Regions from separate parts of the Cytobacillus sp. FSL R7-0696 genome, predicted to be linked through region 3. Evidence: riboswitches for the same ligand, from Rfam matches in the RefSeq annotation. Region 3 holds a riboswitch; each other region holds the start of a gene.
The links. A riboswitch is a leader RNA that binds a small molecule or an ion and turns the genes downstream of it on or off. The one in region 3 is predicted to bind S-adenosylmethionine.
Positions count from the first base shown of each region.

Region 1: another riboswitch for S-adenosylmethionine. It lies ahead of mtnK (S-methyl-5-thioribose kinase); the one in region 3 lies ahead of MKX29_RS01110 (PLP-dependent aspartate aminotransferase family protein).
Region 2: another riboswitch for S-adenosylmethionine. It lies ahead of MKX29_RS13180 (O-acetylhomoserine aminocarboxypropyltransferase/cysteine synthase family protein); the one in region 3 lies ahead of MKX29_RS01110 (PLP-dependent aspartate aminotransferase family protein).

Region 1 is NZ_JBBOWA010000001.1:552,233-558,001, reverse strand. It holds gene MKX29_RS02855 (2,3-diketo-5-methylthiopentyl-1-phosphate enolase) at 1-602, opposite strand, end outside; SAM riboswitch class I at 701-804, opposite strand; SAM riboswitch class I at 1,007-1,160, shown strand; gene mtnK (S-methyl-5-thioribose kinase) at 1,306-2,490, shown strand; gene mtnA (S-methyl-5-thioribose-1-phosphate isomerase) at 2,487-3,539, shown strand; gene MKX29_RS02840 (sugar ABC transporter substrate-binding protein) at 3,536-4,612, shown strand; gene MKX29_RS02835 (sugar ABC transporter ATP-binding protein) at 4,687-5,769, shown strand, end outside.
Region 2 is NZ_JBBOWA010000001.1:2,556,636-2,562,404, forward strand. It holds gene MKX29_RS13165 (toprim domain-containing protein) at 1-294, shown strand, start outside; gene MKX29_RS13170 (thioredoxin family protein) at 299-622, shown strand; gene MKX29_RS13175 (hypothetical protein) at 894-1,229, shown strand; SAM riboswitch class I at 1,318-1,423, shown strand; gene MKX29_RS13180 (O-acetylhomoserine aminocarboxypropyltransferase/cysteine synthase family protein) at 1,504-2,820, shown strand; SAM riboswitch class I at 2,909-3,013, shown strand; gene MKX29_RS13185 (methionine ABC transporter ATP-binding protein) at 3,127-4,152, shown strand; gene MKX29_RS13190 (methionine ABC transporter permease) at 4,145-4,813, shown strand; gene MKX29_RS13195 (MetQ/NlpA family ABC transporter substrate-binding protein) at 4,826-5,659, shown strand.
Region 3 is NZ_JBBOWA010000001.1:225,727-231,495, forward strand. It holds gene MKX29_RS01100 (ABC transporter permease) at 1-313, opposite strand, end outside; gene MKX29_RS01105 (aliphatic sulfonate ABC transporter substrate-binding protein) at 335-1,327, opposite strand; gene MKX29_RS01110 (PLP-dependent aspartate aminotransferase family protein) at 1,352-3,151, opposite strand; SAM riboswitch class I at 3,228-3,338, opposite strand; SAM riboswitch class I at 3,519-3,619, opposite strand; gene MKX29_RS01115 (NUDIX hydrolase) at 3,685-4,311, opposite strand; gene MKX29_RS01120 (MBL fold metallo-hydrolase) at 4,345-5,295, opposite strand; partial or broken gene MKX29_RS01125 (sporulation protein YhbH) at 5,562-5,720, opposite strand.

The sequences.
Region 1 (5,769 bases), 330 kb from region 3:
GTCTTTTCATAGACTTCATCTAGTATTTCTTTACCTGCGATAATTCTGTCTTCAAAAGAGATGTTGACATCAAAAAGAATTTCATCATCTTTTACAATATCAACGCCTCCCATAGCCTGGTCTCTTAACTGTTCTCTTAAGAAGTGAATATCCCTGCCGATGATGCCTTTAAATATACTCATAAGTAATGGGCGGTCTTGAGTATTTAGTTTCGATCTTATATTTTTTATACCGAATTTTGGTCCTGGAAAACGAGAAAGATCCTCATTATCAAATTCTAGGTTTAATAATTTTACCTCACCATCTAGAGATAACTTTCCAAATACGGTTGTTAAGATTGCTGGAATATCAAATGTGAAATTATATGTAGGGTAGGCGATACTAATTTCGCACCTTACTTCACCGAATCGATTGGGATGTTCATCATCATAAAACTCTTGTAGTGCAGTGACTCTGCCTTTATGTTTTAGTAATTGTTCTTGCTCAAGTAATGGTAACGCTGTCCACGAGCCTATCGTTAATCCTAAAGCGATATCCTCTGCTTTTTTCTCTAATGAACCGGGTCTTGCGTATACTTGATAAGTTGCAATTACATCTCCCATATGAGAACCCTCCCTGATGATTTCGAATTTACATTGACAATAAAAAACCCTCTTCTTAATCAATAAGAAGAGGGTTAGTTCGCAGTGATAGAACCTTCTCCTTATCTGTCAGCATGATTGCTGCAAGAATTAGCACCGTGTTCATTTAGAATCGGTTGCCGGGCTTCATCGGGCTCGTCCCTCCGCCTGCTCTTGATAAGAAAATTTATGATTATCGTTTTAAATTTTTGCACAATTGTATTATGTCACCAGGTGTTTTATCTGTCAACAGAGAATTTTTTACGTTATATGACAAAATTCCTTTATCTTTAAAAAGATGAAAAGTTTTTTAAAAAAAGATTGACACTTTTTTATAATCGGTGCTAGTATTTGCTCAAGATATTTCAAAAAATGAATCTTTTATACTCTTATCAAGAGCAGGTGGAGGGAAATATGGCCCGATGAAACCCAGCAACCGACCGTAATATCGTTGTGAAACGAGGCGCAGCTAGAGAATTTCTGCGCCTAATGTAAGGCACGGTGCTAATTCCATTCAGAAGTTATTCTGAAAGATGAGAGGCAAAATCGTCATGACGAATGCCTCTTTCTGTACTGGAAAGGGGCATTTTTGTTTCTGTAGTGACAAAGCAGGTCCGACTACATCTCTTCATGTAGTCACCCCTGTTTTGTGCCACAGATAATAAAGAAATAAGGGGGAAGAGATATGGCTGTTTTAGAAAATATAGGTTACCGCGCTTTGACAGAGGAATCTGCGTGTGAATACGTGAAGAGTTTAAAGCTGTTTTTACCGGATGAAAAAATAACGGTGGAAGAGATTGGTGATGGTAATTTGAATTATGTTTACCGTATTACTTCTAATCGTAAAAGTGTAATTATTAAGCAAGCACTCCCTTATGCAAAAGTAGTCGGAGAAAGCTGGCCACTAACACTTAAAAGAGCAAAACTGGAGGCAGAAGTCCTTAAGAAGCATGGTGAATTCGTTCCTCACCTCCTCCCAGCAGTACTAGCAACAGATGAAGAGCTAGCATTAACTGTGATGGAGGATCTTTCCCATCTGACAATTGTAAGAGACGGATTGATTCAAGGGGATCATTATCCGAAGTTATCAGCTCATATTGGGGAGTACCTGGCAAAGACATTGTTTTCAACTTCAGATTTTGCTCTTCATCCGTTTGAGAAAAAGAAATTGGTCGCTAAATTTTCAAATCCGGAACTATGTAAAATCACTGAGGATTTAGTATTCACCGATCCATTTTTTGATGTGGAAACGAATGATTTTGAAGCTGAGTTGGCTGAAGTGGTTCAGCAACTATGGGCTAATGACAAGTTGAAGCTTGAAGTAGCCAAAATAAAATATGCTTTTCTCACAGAAGCAGAGAGCTTACTACATGGTGACCTACATACAGGGAGTATATTTGCGAGTAAGAGTGAGACGAAGGTGATTGATCCTGAGTTCGGCTTTTATGGTCCGATTGGATTTGATGTCGGTCAATATATTGCCCATCTTATTTTCCAAGTACTTGTACGAAACGGAAACGATAGAATCGTTATTCGTCAACAGATTGAAGAAGTATGGGATGTGTTTTCTCATTATTTTTCAGAAGCTTGGGAAAATTCTGTTGTTCATCCTTTTACGAAAGTACCAGGCGCTCTAGAATCTTTTCTAGCTAAAGTATTTAAAGATGCTATCGGAGTAGTGGGATGTGAATTAATTCGGAGAACAATCGGATTGTCTCATGTGAAGGATCTTGATGGAATAGAAGATAGTTCAATTAGATTATATGTGAAAAAGGCAACGATTCAATTAGGTTCATCCTTGATTATTAATCGCAAAAACATAGGAACAATCTCGCAACTTCTTAAGGAACTGGAGGCGTATACATCATGAGTATACCAACACCAATTGAATGGCAAGATGGTAGATTGAAAATTCTTGATCAAACCTTATTACCCCATCAAACAAGATGGGTAGAACTCGAAACCATTGAAGATGTCTTTGAGGCAATTATTCAGTTGAGAGTGAGAGGGGCGCCAGCTATTGGAATAACTGCTGCTTATGGTTTAGCGATTGCTGCAAAAAAATACGAAGGTGTCGACATCGAAACTTTCCATCTTAGAATTCATGAAGATTATCTTTATCTAGCGGGTTCAAGACCTACAGCTGTTAATTTGTTCTGGGCTTTGGATCGAATGATGAAAGTAATAGAAACGTTGTATTCAACAGAGGAGACAATTATCAGTTTGGAGCAAGAAGCAAAGCAAATACATCAAGAAGACGAGGAGATTTGTCGGCAAATTGGCGAAAATGCACTAAGTCTATTGAATGGAAGGAATAAGGTATTAACGATTTGCAATGCGGGGACGATTGCTACGGGAAAATATGGTACAGCGCTAGCGCCGTTTCATTTAGGTAAGGAAAAGGGTGTTGACTTTCAAGTATATGCTTGTGAAACGAGACCGGTTCTTCAGGGAGCGCGCCTAACTGCTTGGGAACTTCAACAGTCCAATGTGGATGTAACGGTCATTACTGATAATATGGCTGCTCATACAATAGCAACAAAGGGGATTGAAGCGATTATAGTCGGGGCAGATCGTATTGCCAGCAATGGAGATACAGCGAATAAAATCGGTACATGGCAACTAGCTATTTTAGCAAACTACTTTCAAATTCCTTTCTATGTAGCTGCGCCATTGTCAACATTTGACTTTTCTATTGCATCAGGGGCAGATATTCCGATTGAGGAGAGGTTGCCAGAAGAGGTGACTCATCTAGGACCAAACCAAATCACACCAGAAGGAACGAAAGTGTTTAATCCGGCGTTTGATGTGACAACTGCTAATTTAATCACTGCAATCATTACTGAAAAAGGTATTTTTGAAGCTGATCGAAACAAATTGGCACAATTGAATAAAGCAGAAGAGGGAGTTAGGGCATGAAGAACAATCGTATACTATTAGCGTTTCTTATTATTTCTATTTTAATCTTGGCAGGCTGCCAGCCAAAAGGAAGCAATTCAAGTAGTGAAGCAACTGCATCAACTAAAGAGAATAGTGTACATCCGTTAGCTAATAAAAAAATCGCACTAATCATGCAAATTAATTTAGGAACTTTTTCTGCACAATATATTGAAGGGGTAAAAGAACAGGTAGAAAAGTTTGGTGGAACCGTTCAAGTATTTACTTCTGAAGGTGACTTAGCAAAAATGGCTTCCAATTTAGATGCAGCGATTAATCAAAAATTTGATGGAATATTAATTGATCATGGAACGAAGGAAGCGTTAACGCAAGGAGTAGAAAAAGCGGCTGCGCAAAATATACCTGTAGTGGTCTTTGATGCTGATATTGCAGTGAAAGATGTAACTGTACTTCAACAAGGCGATGAAGAAATGGCGAAGTTGACATTAACCAAGCTTGCTGCAGATGCAGGAGGAAAAGCGAATATTGTTAAGATTTGGGTAGCTGGATTTGCCCCGATGGAAAGAAGACAAGTAGCTTACGAACAATTTTTAAAAGAGAATACAGATATTAAGGAAGTAGCAGCATTTGGTGCTGCCACCGACAATACAGCATTAGATACTCAAGCACAAATGGAAGCAATCCTAAAACAATATCCAAATGAAGGTGAAATAACAGCAGTTTGGGCAGCGTGGGATGAGTTTGCTAAAGGAGCTGTCAGAGCGCTAGAGCAGGCAGGAAGAGAAGATATTAAAGTCTACGGGATTGATATGAGTGACGAGGATCTGCAACTGATACAAAAAGAAAACAGTTCATGGGAAGCGACAGCTGCCGTTGATCCAAAAGATATTGGTCGTATTCAAGTTCGATATTTGTACCAAAAATTAAATGGTGATTCTCCAAAAGAAAAAGTTATCCTTGATCCTGTTTTTGTAGAGAAAAGTCAATTACCTGATGAGGCCATTACAACAAATGAACTGCATGAATATATTGATGGTTGGGGAGAAAGTGAACAAGGCTATACGGAAGAACTAAAAGCACTTGAGGGCAATTGAATGAAATGGTTTGTAGCTAGTCAACCGACTTTTAGAGAGTCGGTTTTCCTATCTATGGAGGGGGTCTCCTTTAAATGAGTGAAGTTGTTTTGGAAATGAAAAAGATGAGTAAAAGTTTTGGAAAAGTTACGGCATTAAAGAACGGGGAGTTAGTGGTTCATAAAGGAGAAATACATGCCTTGCTTGGAGCAAATGGAGCTGGGAAAAGTACATTAATGAAGATTCTCTCTGGGGTATATAGACAAGACCAAGGAGAAATTTTGATTAACCACGAAAAAGCAACTTTTCAACACCCTAGTGACGCGAAAGAAAAAGGAATATTTTGCGTTTATCAGGAGGTTGATACAGCCATTGTTCCACAGCTTACTGTAGCAGAAAATATTATGCTTGATTGCTTTTCACAAGAGAAAGGGTGGTACTTCTCTCGTAAGGATCTACATCGTCAGGCGCAGGAACCATTAACATTACTCGATGTGAATGATATTGATCTAAACCAAGCAGCTTCAAAGCTAAGTCTTGCTAAAAAGCAATTGGTTCTCATAGCTCGGGCGTTAGTTCAAACGACTAAAGTCATTATTTTTGATGAGCCAACCGCTCCATTATCACATAGAGAAGCAGAGAAACTATTTCATGTAATTAGGCAACTGAGAGTAAAAGGAATTGGTTGTATTTTTATTACACATCGATTACCTGAAGTATTCGCCATTGCAGATGTGGTAACGGTTATGAGAGACGGATGTCGGATTTCAACCGTACCAATTGCTCAGATAACGCAGGAAATGGTGATTGAACAAATGCTTGGAGAAGTATGGCATGAGGAAAGAAACGTTCTGCACAGTTATAAACGAGGGGAAGAGGTTTTAGCACTTAAGAATCTCAATCTAGGAAAGTTACAAAATATTAGTTTAAATGTATATGAAGGTGAAGTTGTAGGAATTGCAGGATTAGTAGGTGCGGGAAAGACGGAACTAGCAAAAACAATATTTGGAAATACACCAGCCGCGTCAGGAGAAATCAGAGTCTCTGGTAAGAAGATACAAGTGAAGCATCCAAAAACAGCTATTGCTTGTGGTATCACTCATATTCCTGAAGAAAGGCGGAAAGAAGGTCTATTCATTAATGAAACGATATCGAAGAATGTAACATTCCCACAGCTA
Region 2 (5,769 bases), 2.3 Mb from region 3:
AAAGGATTAATCAGAGAACCTGTAGAGATCTTATGTACAAATGGAACGATTGGCACTTCGAAGTTGGATGAATTAATTGATTATTTAATTGGGAAGGAAGTCTATATATTAGTCGATGCTGACGCATCAGGAGAAAAACTTCGTAAACAATTTAAGAGAGAGTTACCAGAGGCAGAGCATATCTATATTGATAAAATGTATCGTGAAGTCGAGGCGGCACCCGCGTATCATTTAGCTACAGCCTTAATAAGTGCAAATATAGATATATATACCGAGTATTTAGATAAAGGATGATAACATGATTGACTGGTCAAACAATGACTTAAATGATTTGATCGCAAGGAAGCAATCCGGCTTATTTTATTTATTCACTCCTATGTGTGGGACATGTCAAGTTGCCGGGAAAATGCTAACAATTACTGAGCAACTGTTGCAGAACCTTCCTATAGGTAAAGCCGACCTGAATTTTTTGCCAGGAGTAGCCGAAAAGTATGAAATTGAAAGTGTACCGTGTTTACTTGTGTTTAAAAAAGGAGAGTTAGTTGATAAGCTTTATGCTTTCCATTCCGTACCTTATTTACTTGAGCAAATTCAATCATATGAATTACAGTCTCAATTTTAAAACCACTTATTGTTTAGGAATAAGTGGTTTTCTTATGCTTTCAATCAAGGGGTTTTGCGCAAATATTTAAATATACCCTTCACTCATTCTATGCAGATGAACCGATGGGCTGTATCTTTTTTCTGTCGATAAGTCTAGCTTTTGACATATTTCTCGGGAAATAGGTTGTGAACATTGTTGGAAATAAAATGTTCTGTCGGTTAAAGTCGATAGTTAGGAGAAGGAAATCATTTCTTGGAACAGAATTATAGAATATAAGACGGGGCAGGAGGTGGTTTCAATAGAGAAACTCATTTATCATTTCAATCAATCTTTAAGAGTAAATGATCATATTTTAATGATGTTAAAGGAACCTATAAGGATTCGAGTAGAATTAGAACAAAATCTATTGTATTTGACATTAGACCGTAAAAGGCTGTTAATTAAACATGCTCGCCCATTGAAAAATTATCATATAAACATTCAAACTACTGCTGACCACTTTCATTCTTTGCTTCAAGGGCGTACAAGTCTAAAGAAACAAGTGGATGAAAAGCATATCATCCTTAAATCGACTTTTAGACAATTATTGAAATTAGATGCCATTTTCCTGTTAAATCAAAATTAATCAAAAATATATCAAATGTACTAAAAAAAGATTGACTTCCCAAAAAAAGGTTGTTATTCTATCCTTAGAATAATTAGAAAATTAAATATTCTTATCGAGAGTGGTGGAGGGACTGGCCCTATGAAACCCGGCAACCGGTTGTTTGATACACGGTGCTAATTCCAGCAGAGCATAAAAGCTCTGATAGATAAGAAGAGATGATAAACCCTCTTCTTTGTGAAGAGGGTTTTTGGTCGTCTTTTCTTTCCAATTTAAAAAAGAGGAGAGATGTAAAATGGCAGAAAAAGAAAAGCAACTTCGTTTTGAAACAATTGGTGTTCATGGTGGGCTAAAACCTGATCCAGTAACAGGGGCAAGAGCAGTCCCAATCTATCAAAATAATGCTTATCAATTCCAAAATACAGAGCATGCGCAAGACTTATTTGGCTTAAAAGAAACAGGATATATTTATTCTCGTATTCATAATCCAACGGTTACTGTGTTTGAGGAAAGAGTTGCATTGTTAGAAGGGGGAACAGGCGCATTAGCATTAGCAAGCGGGCAAGCAGCCATTTACTTAGCACTTCTTAATATTGTTCAAGCGGGTGATGAAATTGTAGCTGCCTCTAATTTATATGGAGGTACATATAATTTATTTACAGTCACTTTACCAAAGTACGGCATCAACGTTAGGCTTATCGATATGAATAATGAAGAGGAACTACGAGCAGCAATCAATGAAAAGACACGAGCTGTATTTGCCGAAACCATTGGTAACCCGAGTTTACAAGTACTAGATATTGAAACGGTTTCTAATATCGCCCATGAACATGGTGTGCCGTTAGTGGTTGATAACACATTTGCAACTCCTTATCTATGTCGGCCGATTGAGCATGGCGCAGATATTGTTGTTCATTCTGCTACGAAATGGTTACTGGGGAATGGGACGACAATGGGGGGAATCATTGTTGACGGTGGTAAATTTGATTGGAATTCAGAGAAGTATCCAGGATTAAGTCAGCCGGATACAAGCTATAACGATTTAGTATATAGTGAGGCACTTGGCCCTGTAGCATATATTACTAAGGCGAGAGTGCAGCTTCTAAGGGATTTAGGTCCAGCACTAAGTGCACAAAGCGCCTTCCAATTCACTTTAGGTTTAGAAACGTTAACGGTTCGAATGAAAGAACATATTGCTAATACGAAAAAAATTGTGCAATATTTGAATAATCACCCTGCTGTTAATTGGGTACTTTATCCGGGCGATGACAACCATCCTAATAAAGAATTAGCAGACAAATATTTATCTAAAGGTGCAGGGGCAGTTGTCGTTTTTGGCATATCTGGTGGGCGCGAAGCAGGTGCGAAGGTTATTAATTCGGTTGAGCTGTTCGCACATGTAGCGAATGTAGGTGATGCAAAAAGTCTTATTATACATCCAGCAAGCACAACGCATCAACAACTTAATCAAGATGGGTTAAAACAAGCAGGTGTACCTGAAGACTTAATCCGATTATCAATTGGAATTGAAAATGTAGAAGATTTGATCGATGATCTTGAATCTGCTATTGAAGCGGCAACTGGTATTGCTTCATTAAATATAAGGGCCTAACAACTATTATTTTCAGATTTGACACCTACTTCAATGACATGATACTATTACACAGGTACACAAAAAAATTCAATATATTCATAGTTTGCTCTTATTTAGAGAGGTGGAGGGAAGTGCCCTTTGAAGCCCGGCAACCGTCATTTAATTGAAATGGTGCCAATTCACTCAAAGCATTAGCTTTGAAAGATGAGAGAAAGGAATTTTCATAACAAGCCTTTCTGCTCATAAGCAGGAAGGCTTTTTTTATAAACAATGGATATGCTATAAATGTGTTGGTTTTTCTGGATTGAAGAGGTGAAGTATAAGATGATTTCAATAAAAGATGTAAAAAAGATTTTCTCAACGAAAAACGGGAAAGTAAATGCAGTAGACAATGTTAACCTCGAAATTAACGAGGGTGAAATATTCGGTGTAATCGGATACAGTGGTGCAGGTAAAAGTACATTGATTCGTATGTTAAATGGACTTGAAATCCCGACTGAAGGCGTTGTATCTGTAGCTGGGAATGAAGTTTCTCGCATAAAAGGTGCTAGCTTAAGAAAGGCTAGACAAGAAATAAGCATGATTTTTCAACATTTTAATTTATTATGGTCTCGAACAGTTCGAGAAAACATTGCGTTTCCATTAGAAATTGCTGGTGTACCTAAGAAAGCGCGACTAGAGAGAGTTAATGAATTAATTAAATTGGTCGGACTAGATGGTCGAGAGGATGCCTATCCTTCGCAATTAAGCGGTGGACAAAAACAGCGAGTAGGTATTGCTCGAGCACTTGCCAATAATCCTAAAGTACTGTTATGTGATGAGGCGACAAGTGCTCTAGATCCGCAAACAACTGATAGTATTCTCGACTTACTTGTTGATATTAATGAACGTTTAGGGTTAACTATTGTGTTAATTACGCATGAAATGCATGTCATTCGCAAGATTTGCCACCGTGTGGCTGTCATGGAAGGTGGAAGAATTGTTGAAATTGGCGAAGTGCTAGATGTGTTCCAAAAGCCAAAAGAACCTATTACGAAGCGTTTTGTTCAACAAGTGACCGAACCGGAAGAAACGAAGGAAACGATTACACATTTACTGAGTGCTTATCCAAATGGCCAAATTGTTCAACTTGGATTTGTAGGTGGTTCAGCGGAACAACCATTAATCACAAACTTAATTCGTCACTACAATGTAACAGTGAATGTATTACAAGGAAAGATATCCCAAACACAAAGTGGCTCTTACGGTACCTTATTTATTCATATAGATGGAGAGTCGGATGAGGTTACCCGCGCGATTGAATATATTCATTCGCAGAAGGTTGGCGTGGAGGTGATTTCCCATGCTTAATGAATGGCTACCAAATGTGGATTGGGAAAGAATGTGGGAAGCAACAAAAGAAACTTTATATATGACAAGTATTTCTGTTATAGCCACGTTTATTTTAGGAATTATTCTTGGATTACTTTTGTTCTTAACTTCTAAAGGAAATATATGGCAAAATCAGCTAGTTAATAAAATTATTGCGGCATTTGTTAATGTCTTTCGATCCATTCCGTTCTTAATCTTGATTGTGTTACTAATCCCTTTCACAAAAATGATTTTAGGGACAATGATTGGAGAAAATGCAGCATTGCCAGCACTCATTATTGGTGCAGCACCTTTCTATGCAAGAATGGTGGAAATTGGCTTACGTGAGATTGATAAAGGTGTCATTGAAGCCTCTAAATCGATGGGTGCAAAAACAAGTACAATTATATGGAAGGTACTCATTCCTGAATCTATGCCAGCGCTTGTTTCGGGTATTACCGTTACAGCGATTGCGCTAGTCGGATATACGGCGATGGCAGGTGTCATAGGTGCAGGAGGATTAGGGAATCTTGCCTACTTAGAAGGTTTCCAAAGAAGTAGATATGACGTTGTATGGATTGCAACGATTATTATCTTAATTATCGTGTTTATCATTCAAATGATTGGTGATTTGATTACTTCCAAACTAGACAAACGATAGGAGAGCTAAAAAATGAAAAAATGGTTATCTGTTTTAATGATTGCAGCTGTTGCATTATTTATTGCTGCTTGTGGATCTTCAGATGAAGGTAGCGAAGGATCTGATGAAGGAACAAAAACATTAAAAATTGGGGCATCTAATGTACCGCATGCTGAAATCCTAAATGAAGCAAAACCTTTATTAGAAGAAAAAGGAATTGAGTTGGATATCACAACCTTCCAAGATTATATTGTACCGAACCAAGCGTTAGAGGGTGGCGATATTGATGCGAACTATTTCCAACATATCCCTTATTTAGAATCTCAAATGGCTGAAAATGATTATGATTTTGTTAATGCTGGTGGTGTTCATATCGAGCCAATTGGTGTTTATTCACAAGAATATGATAGCTTAGATGATCTTCCAGAAGGAGCAACAATTATTATGAGTAGCTCTGTACCTGACCACGGTCGTATTTTGACAATGTTAGAAAAGGAAGGTTTGATTACACTAAAAGCTGATGTCGATAAAACGACAGCGACAATTGATGATATTGAGGAAAATACGAAAAATATAAAGTTTGATACGGAGTATGAAGCAGCACTTCTTCCACAAATATATAATAATGGAGAAGGTGACGCAGTTCTAATTAACTCTAACTATGCGATTGATGCTGGCTTAAATCCAGTGGAAGATGCAATTGCACTTGAAGAAAGTGATTCTCCATATGTGAATGTAATCGCAGTTAGAGCTGGGGATGAAGACAAAGAAGAAATTAAAGCACTACTAGAAGTATTACACTCTGAAGAAATCCAAGGTTTCATTGAAGAACAATATGAAGGTGCAGTTGTACCTGTTACTGAATAATAGAAATTTATTAAAGAAGTCTACTTAGTTGTAGGCTTCTTTTTTTGGTAAGGCGATGTATAGGGACTAACTAGTACTATTGATGCAAATAAAGGTAGATTAGACGGCTT
Region 3 (5,769 bases):
AGCCAACAGCGGCGCCAATAATTAATGCTGCAACAGTGCCAAATAAAAAACCAAGCACAAGGCGATATAATGTAATGCTCGTATGTGTCCATAAACTTCCATCTGTCGTCATTGTCATAAGTGATTGCAAAATGATTGATGGAGCCGGGAGTAAATGAGGAGGGAACACACCGATCCGACTCAAGTACTCCCATGCAAGAATAAGTAAGATTGGCACGATACTTCCAAGTAACACCCTTTGAATACTAGGATTAATTTTTCTATGCTTCTCCTTACCCTCATTTACTTTTGGGATCGCTATGACTTCCTTCATATTCATTCTCCTTTACCAACCCTACTGAATGACCTCTGTTGAGAAATCTGGGTTTATTAATTCATCAACCACTTTACCTACGTCATCACTCTTAATAATGCCTTCTTCTTTTAAAACCTCACCAGCCGCATTTAATGCTTCTATTTGCACTTCACCAGGAATTGGCTCATTAAAGTCATTTCTCTCTAATTCTTTTTTCGCTACCTCAAGGGTGATTTGTGCTTCTTCTGCCAGTATCTCTGCCGCTTCTTCAGGATTTTCTAATACCCACGTACGAGCTTTTTCATAAAGCTCAATTACTTCTTTTACTTGTTCAGGATATTTCTCAGCAAATTCGCTTCTCACATTTAATGTGCCATACGTGTTAAAGTCGATATTTCGATAAATAAATTCTGTGCCTGCTTCAAGTTCTAATTTAGCCATATGTGGATCTAAACCAGCCCAAGCGTCTACTTGCCCTGTTGTTAATGCCGTTCCACCGTCAGCGTGTTGCAAGTTAACGATTTCTACATCCGTTGATGTCAATCCGGCTTCATTTAAAGAGCGCAGTAAAAAGATATATGGATCTGTTCCAATCGTTGCTGCTACTTTCTTTCCCTTCAAGTCTTCAACCGATTTGATAGCTGATCCTTTCGGTGCAACTAATGCCGTCCATTCTGGTTTTGAGTATATATAGACTGATTCAATTGGAGCACCATTTGCTTTTGCAATTAATGCCGCTGCACCTGCAGTTGAACCAAAATCAACACTGCTGCTATTAAGAAACTCAAGTGCCTTATTACTCCCTTGACTGAGGACAAACTCAACATCAATATCATCTTCGGCAAACGCTTCTTCTGCCCAACCGAATTTCTTTAAAATGACACTTGTTGGAGAATAATGGGCATAGTCTAAAACAATTTTTTCTGGTTTTCCTTCGCCATTGCTATCATTAGTGCTGGCCTCACTATCCCCGCAAGCACTAATGAATCCAATTGATAAAACGACAATTAAAAATACGAACCATTTCTTCATTGATGACTCTCCTCAACCTCGGTTTTAAATTTCACAAGCAAAGGTTACAATAGAACCTCTTAATCTCTGTGCCTCTTTATATGTGCAGCGATTTTGTACCGCTTCAAGTCCAGCTTCTTTTGCTATTTCAACTGCTTTTGGAGAAATGACACCTTCTTGCAGCCAGAACACTTTTGGTTGGATTTCTACTGCCTCTTTCGCCACTTCTATCGCAGCTTCAGGGCTTCTAAATACTTGCACAATATCAATGGTATAAGGAATGGATTTTAAATTTGGATATGCCTGTTCACCTAATACTTCTGTTTCTCTTGGATTAACTGGCACGATTTGATAACCTAATCTTTGCATTTTTCTTGCTAAACGGTAACTTGGTCTAGCAGGATTTCCACTTAAACCAACAACAGCAATCCTTTTTGCTCTTTGCACCTCTTCGCCATCCACATCTTCTTTTAATGAGGATGATTGTAATGCCCACCGAATAACACCTTCATCATTTACTGCTGTTTCTCCTTTTTGTTCTCCCTTCGAAGAAATACCAGTCGCTTCAAAGAAGGCTTGATCTAAGTCATTGGTTAAATCTCTAACCGATTCAATCCCAACTGATAAACGTATGAGCTCCTCACTTACACCGCTTTTAATTAAATCTTCTGCACTTAACTGTTGATGTGTGGTTGAAGCCGGATGAATAATGAGTGACTTCGCATCCCCTACATTGGCTACATGAGACCACAATGCAATGGTATCTATTACTTTCTTACCTGCATCTCGACCACCTTTAATACCGAAGTTCACAATGGAACCGAAGCCAGTGTTTAAATATTTCTTCGCGAGTTCATGCGCTGGATGCTCTGCTAAACCTGGATATGCGACCCAATCGACAGCTGGATGGGCGTTTAAGAAATGAGCTATCTTCGCTGCATTTTCCGTATGTTTCTCTATACGTAAATGGAGTGTTTCCAATCCTTGGAGTAAAAGAAATGCACTATGTGGGCTTAATGATGACCCAAAATCGCGCAGCAACTGAACACGAAGCTTTGTACTGAAAGCGAGAGTACCAAACTCATTCGCATAAACAATACCGTTATAACTTGGGTCTGGCTGAGTAAAACCAGGAAACTTATCATGATTCCAATTAAATCGTCCGCCATCAACTACAAGTCCACCAATTGTTGTTCCATGACCTCCAATCCATTTTGTTGCCGAGTGAATGACAATATCTGCACCCCATTGGATTGGTTTGCAAAGATAAGGTGAAGCGAAAGTATTATCAATAATAAGAGGAATATCATTTTCATGAGCAATATTTGCAACTGCCTCTACATCTAGGACATGAAGACTTGGGTTCCCAATAATCTCTCCATATAAAGCCTTAGTTTTTGGCGTAATCGCTTTACGGTAATTCTCAGGGTCAGAACCATCAACAAAATGAACTTTAATCCCATATTTCGGAAGTGTTATAGCAAAAAGATTATATGTTCCACCATAAAGGTTCGAAGCTGCAACAATCTCATCACCCGCTTGGGCAATATTCATAATCGAAAGAGCTATAGCTGCCATTCCAGATGAAGTCGCTACTGCCGCTACCCCATCTTCTAATAAAGCAATACGTTTTTCTAATACATCTACCGTTGGATTACCGATTCGTGAATAGATATTTCCCGTCTCATCCAATGAAAATAGGCTTTGCGCATGATCTGTATTATGAAAAACATATGAACTCGTTTGATAAATAGGAACTGCACGAGATCCCGTTGTCGGGTCTGGTGATTGACCTCCATGTAATAAAATCGTCTCATCATCATAAGTGTTAAATTGATTCGTCATTATATACTCTCCTCTACTTTTTAGTCGGATAATTAAAATAAATAACCCCCTCTTCATAAGAAGAGGGGGTTGCCTCATCTTATCTTCCAGACATTCACTGCCTGCAGGATTTAGCACCTTTTCAAGCATTTGCTTGAAGGTTGCCGGACTTCATAGGGCCTGATCCCTCCGTCACTCTCGATAAGAAATATTTTATTTTTTAAAGCGTTAATACTTTAATTACAAATAGAATTATATCCAAAAAACAAATTGTCGTCAATATAAAATCTGAATATATTTTATATTCCAATAAAATATTGGCTCTATCACATAAAAAGCCCTTCCACCAAGAAGGGCAGAAGGGCTTTGAATTCACACGCTCACCTTCTCCTTATCTTTGGATAATATCCTCTGAAATTGGCACCATACAAAAGATTGCTGGTTGCCGAGGCTTCACTGGGTCAGTCCCTCCGCCTCTCTGGATAAGAAGTTCTATTTATTTGTTTAACATCATATACCCTTTTATAGGGAATCGTCAATAACATTTTGAAAATTTATTTATTTTCATCCTGGATAAGTGTCAAAAAATGATACAGTATCTTAGCTGTTAACCCCCATATCACATGACCTTTATAAGTATAAAAAATTTCTTGCATCCTTCGCGTTTGCCATTTATATTTTTCCCCATTAGGAATGAGATGATAAGGGAAGCTACTATTAGGCTCTGGCTTCATCTCAATATAATGAATTGATGGTCCCTCTTTCAAAAAATAAGTAAGTGGTACTGTGAAAATTTGATCCACTTCCTCTGGATTTAGCTTAAGATCACTGATGCTCTCTATTGTGCCTACAAACGGATAAATCACTGTATCATAAGGTGTCACTACATAATCAAGTTCTGAAAAAACAGAGACTTCTCCAATTGGGATACCTAACTCTTCACTGGTCTCCCTTTTTGCCGTCTCAATCAAATCCACATCGTCTTGATCCATTTTCCCCCCAGGAAAGCAAATTTCCCCTGGCTGTCTTCTCATAGATAAAGACCGTACTTCAAACAAAATATGTATTTCTCCATCTTTTTCTATTAGGGGAAGAAGAACAGCGAATTTAACCAATCTAGAGCTACCCAATATATCTGATTGACGATGCTGTATCTCTGATCTTATTTCTTCCAAATCCATGTTAATTACCTCCAAACCACACGACTTAAATCTTTATTTCTCTTTCTGCAATCTATCAATCATCCCCATTGTGCAGACATTTAAATCTAAGCCTATTAGCTTCTTATCCTCTGCACTAAGTTCAACATCGTGCGCTGTTAATAAATAATGTTTTACTTGTTCCAACAATTCCGATTGTATGGCTTCCTGCATTTTTATTATGTCATTTCCTTGGAGAAAAACGTCATCTGCAACTGAAGTAAATATAGGTAACCAATAACGAATTTGTGTAAAAACATCCTTTGGTTCAGGGCCCTCACCATAATGCCCAAAAAAGATATGTTGTGGTTGAAGTGATTCGATTTTTTCAACAGAAGATAACATCGCCTCTGGATCAAACTGATTAGGAGAAGTCGATGGCAGGACTAATGGATATCCTTTTCTTGCTATGCCAGGATAAAATACGCCAATTGTATCGCCAGTAAAGAAGCCATTACTTTTCGAATCATGGATTGAAAAGTGGTGCTTTGCATGGCCAGGGGTATCATAGAAAGTTAACAAACGTCCACCGATATCCAATGATTGTCCCTCTTCCATCGCGACTAACCTCTTCTCATCAATTGGCACAATCGGATTAAATAGTTGATCAAACTCATCGCCATATACCATTCTAGCACCAGCAATTAATTTACTAGGGTCAGCTAAATGCCGTTTACCTCTTGGATGAACATATACTTTTGCTTCTGGACATTGTTCTAAGAACAAACCAGTTCCACCAGCATGGTCTAAATGTACATGGGTGACAATAATATGCTTGATATCTTCTAGGTTAATGTTCAATTCTTGCAACCCTTCTATAAGGTGAGGAATCGAAGGACTAGCGCTTGTTTCAATCACTGTTAATTCTTCAGCACCTAATATATACGCCCCCGTACGCTCAGGTGTTTGTAAATCCATTAAATCAATCAGTTGAATATCATTACCTAAATCTTGAATTTTGTGCAAAGGAAACCCCTCCATATTACTCTTTATGAAAATTATGACATAAGTAGATGAAGAGAGCTACTTAAAAGAATTACAGATAAAAGTGCTCAAATCTACCTAGTGCTTAGTCAGTTGAGCAAAAAAAAACACAGCATCAATCGCTGTGATATAACTAAAAAGCTCGATTGCTTTGTTCTCATCATTTTTCAAAACCTGCCTCCGAAACGCTCGTAAGTAAGCTATTACACTTCAGAACTTAGTTGCGAACCTTTCAAAACAGGCTCTCATTACGCTAACTTTTCCTTCTGTTCTTGTTCTTTAAAAAAGCCTTTCATCGCATGGAATACATCAGCCTTCTGCTTTAAAATATAATAACGGAACAAATCATTTTTTATATTTTTGTATGCTGACATTAAAGTAGAATGGCGGTTATATTGGTTTAACTGTATACCCTATATCCAAAATAAAAAGCACAGCGTATGTAAGTAGTGTCCC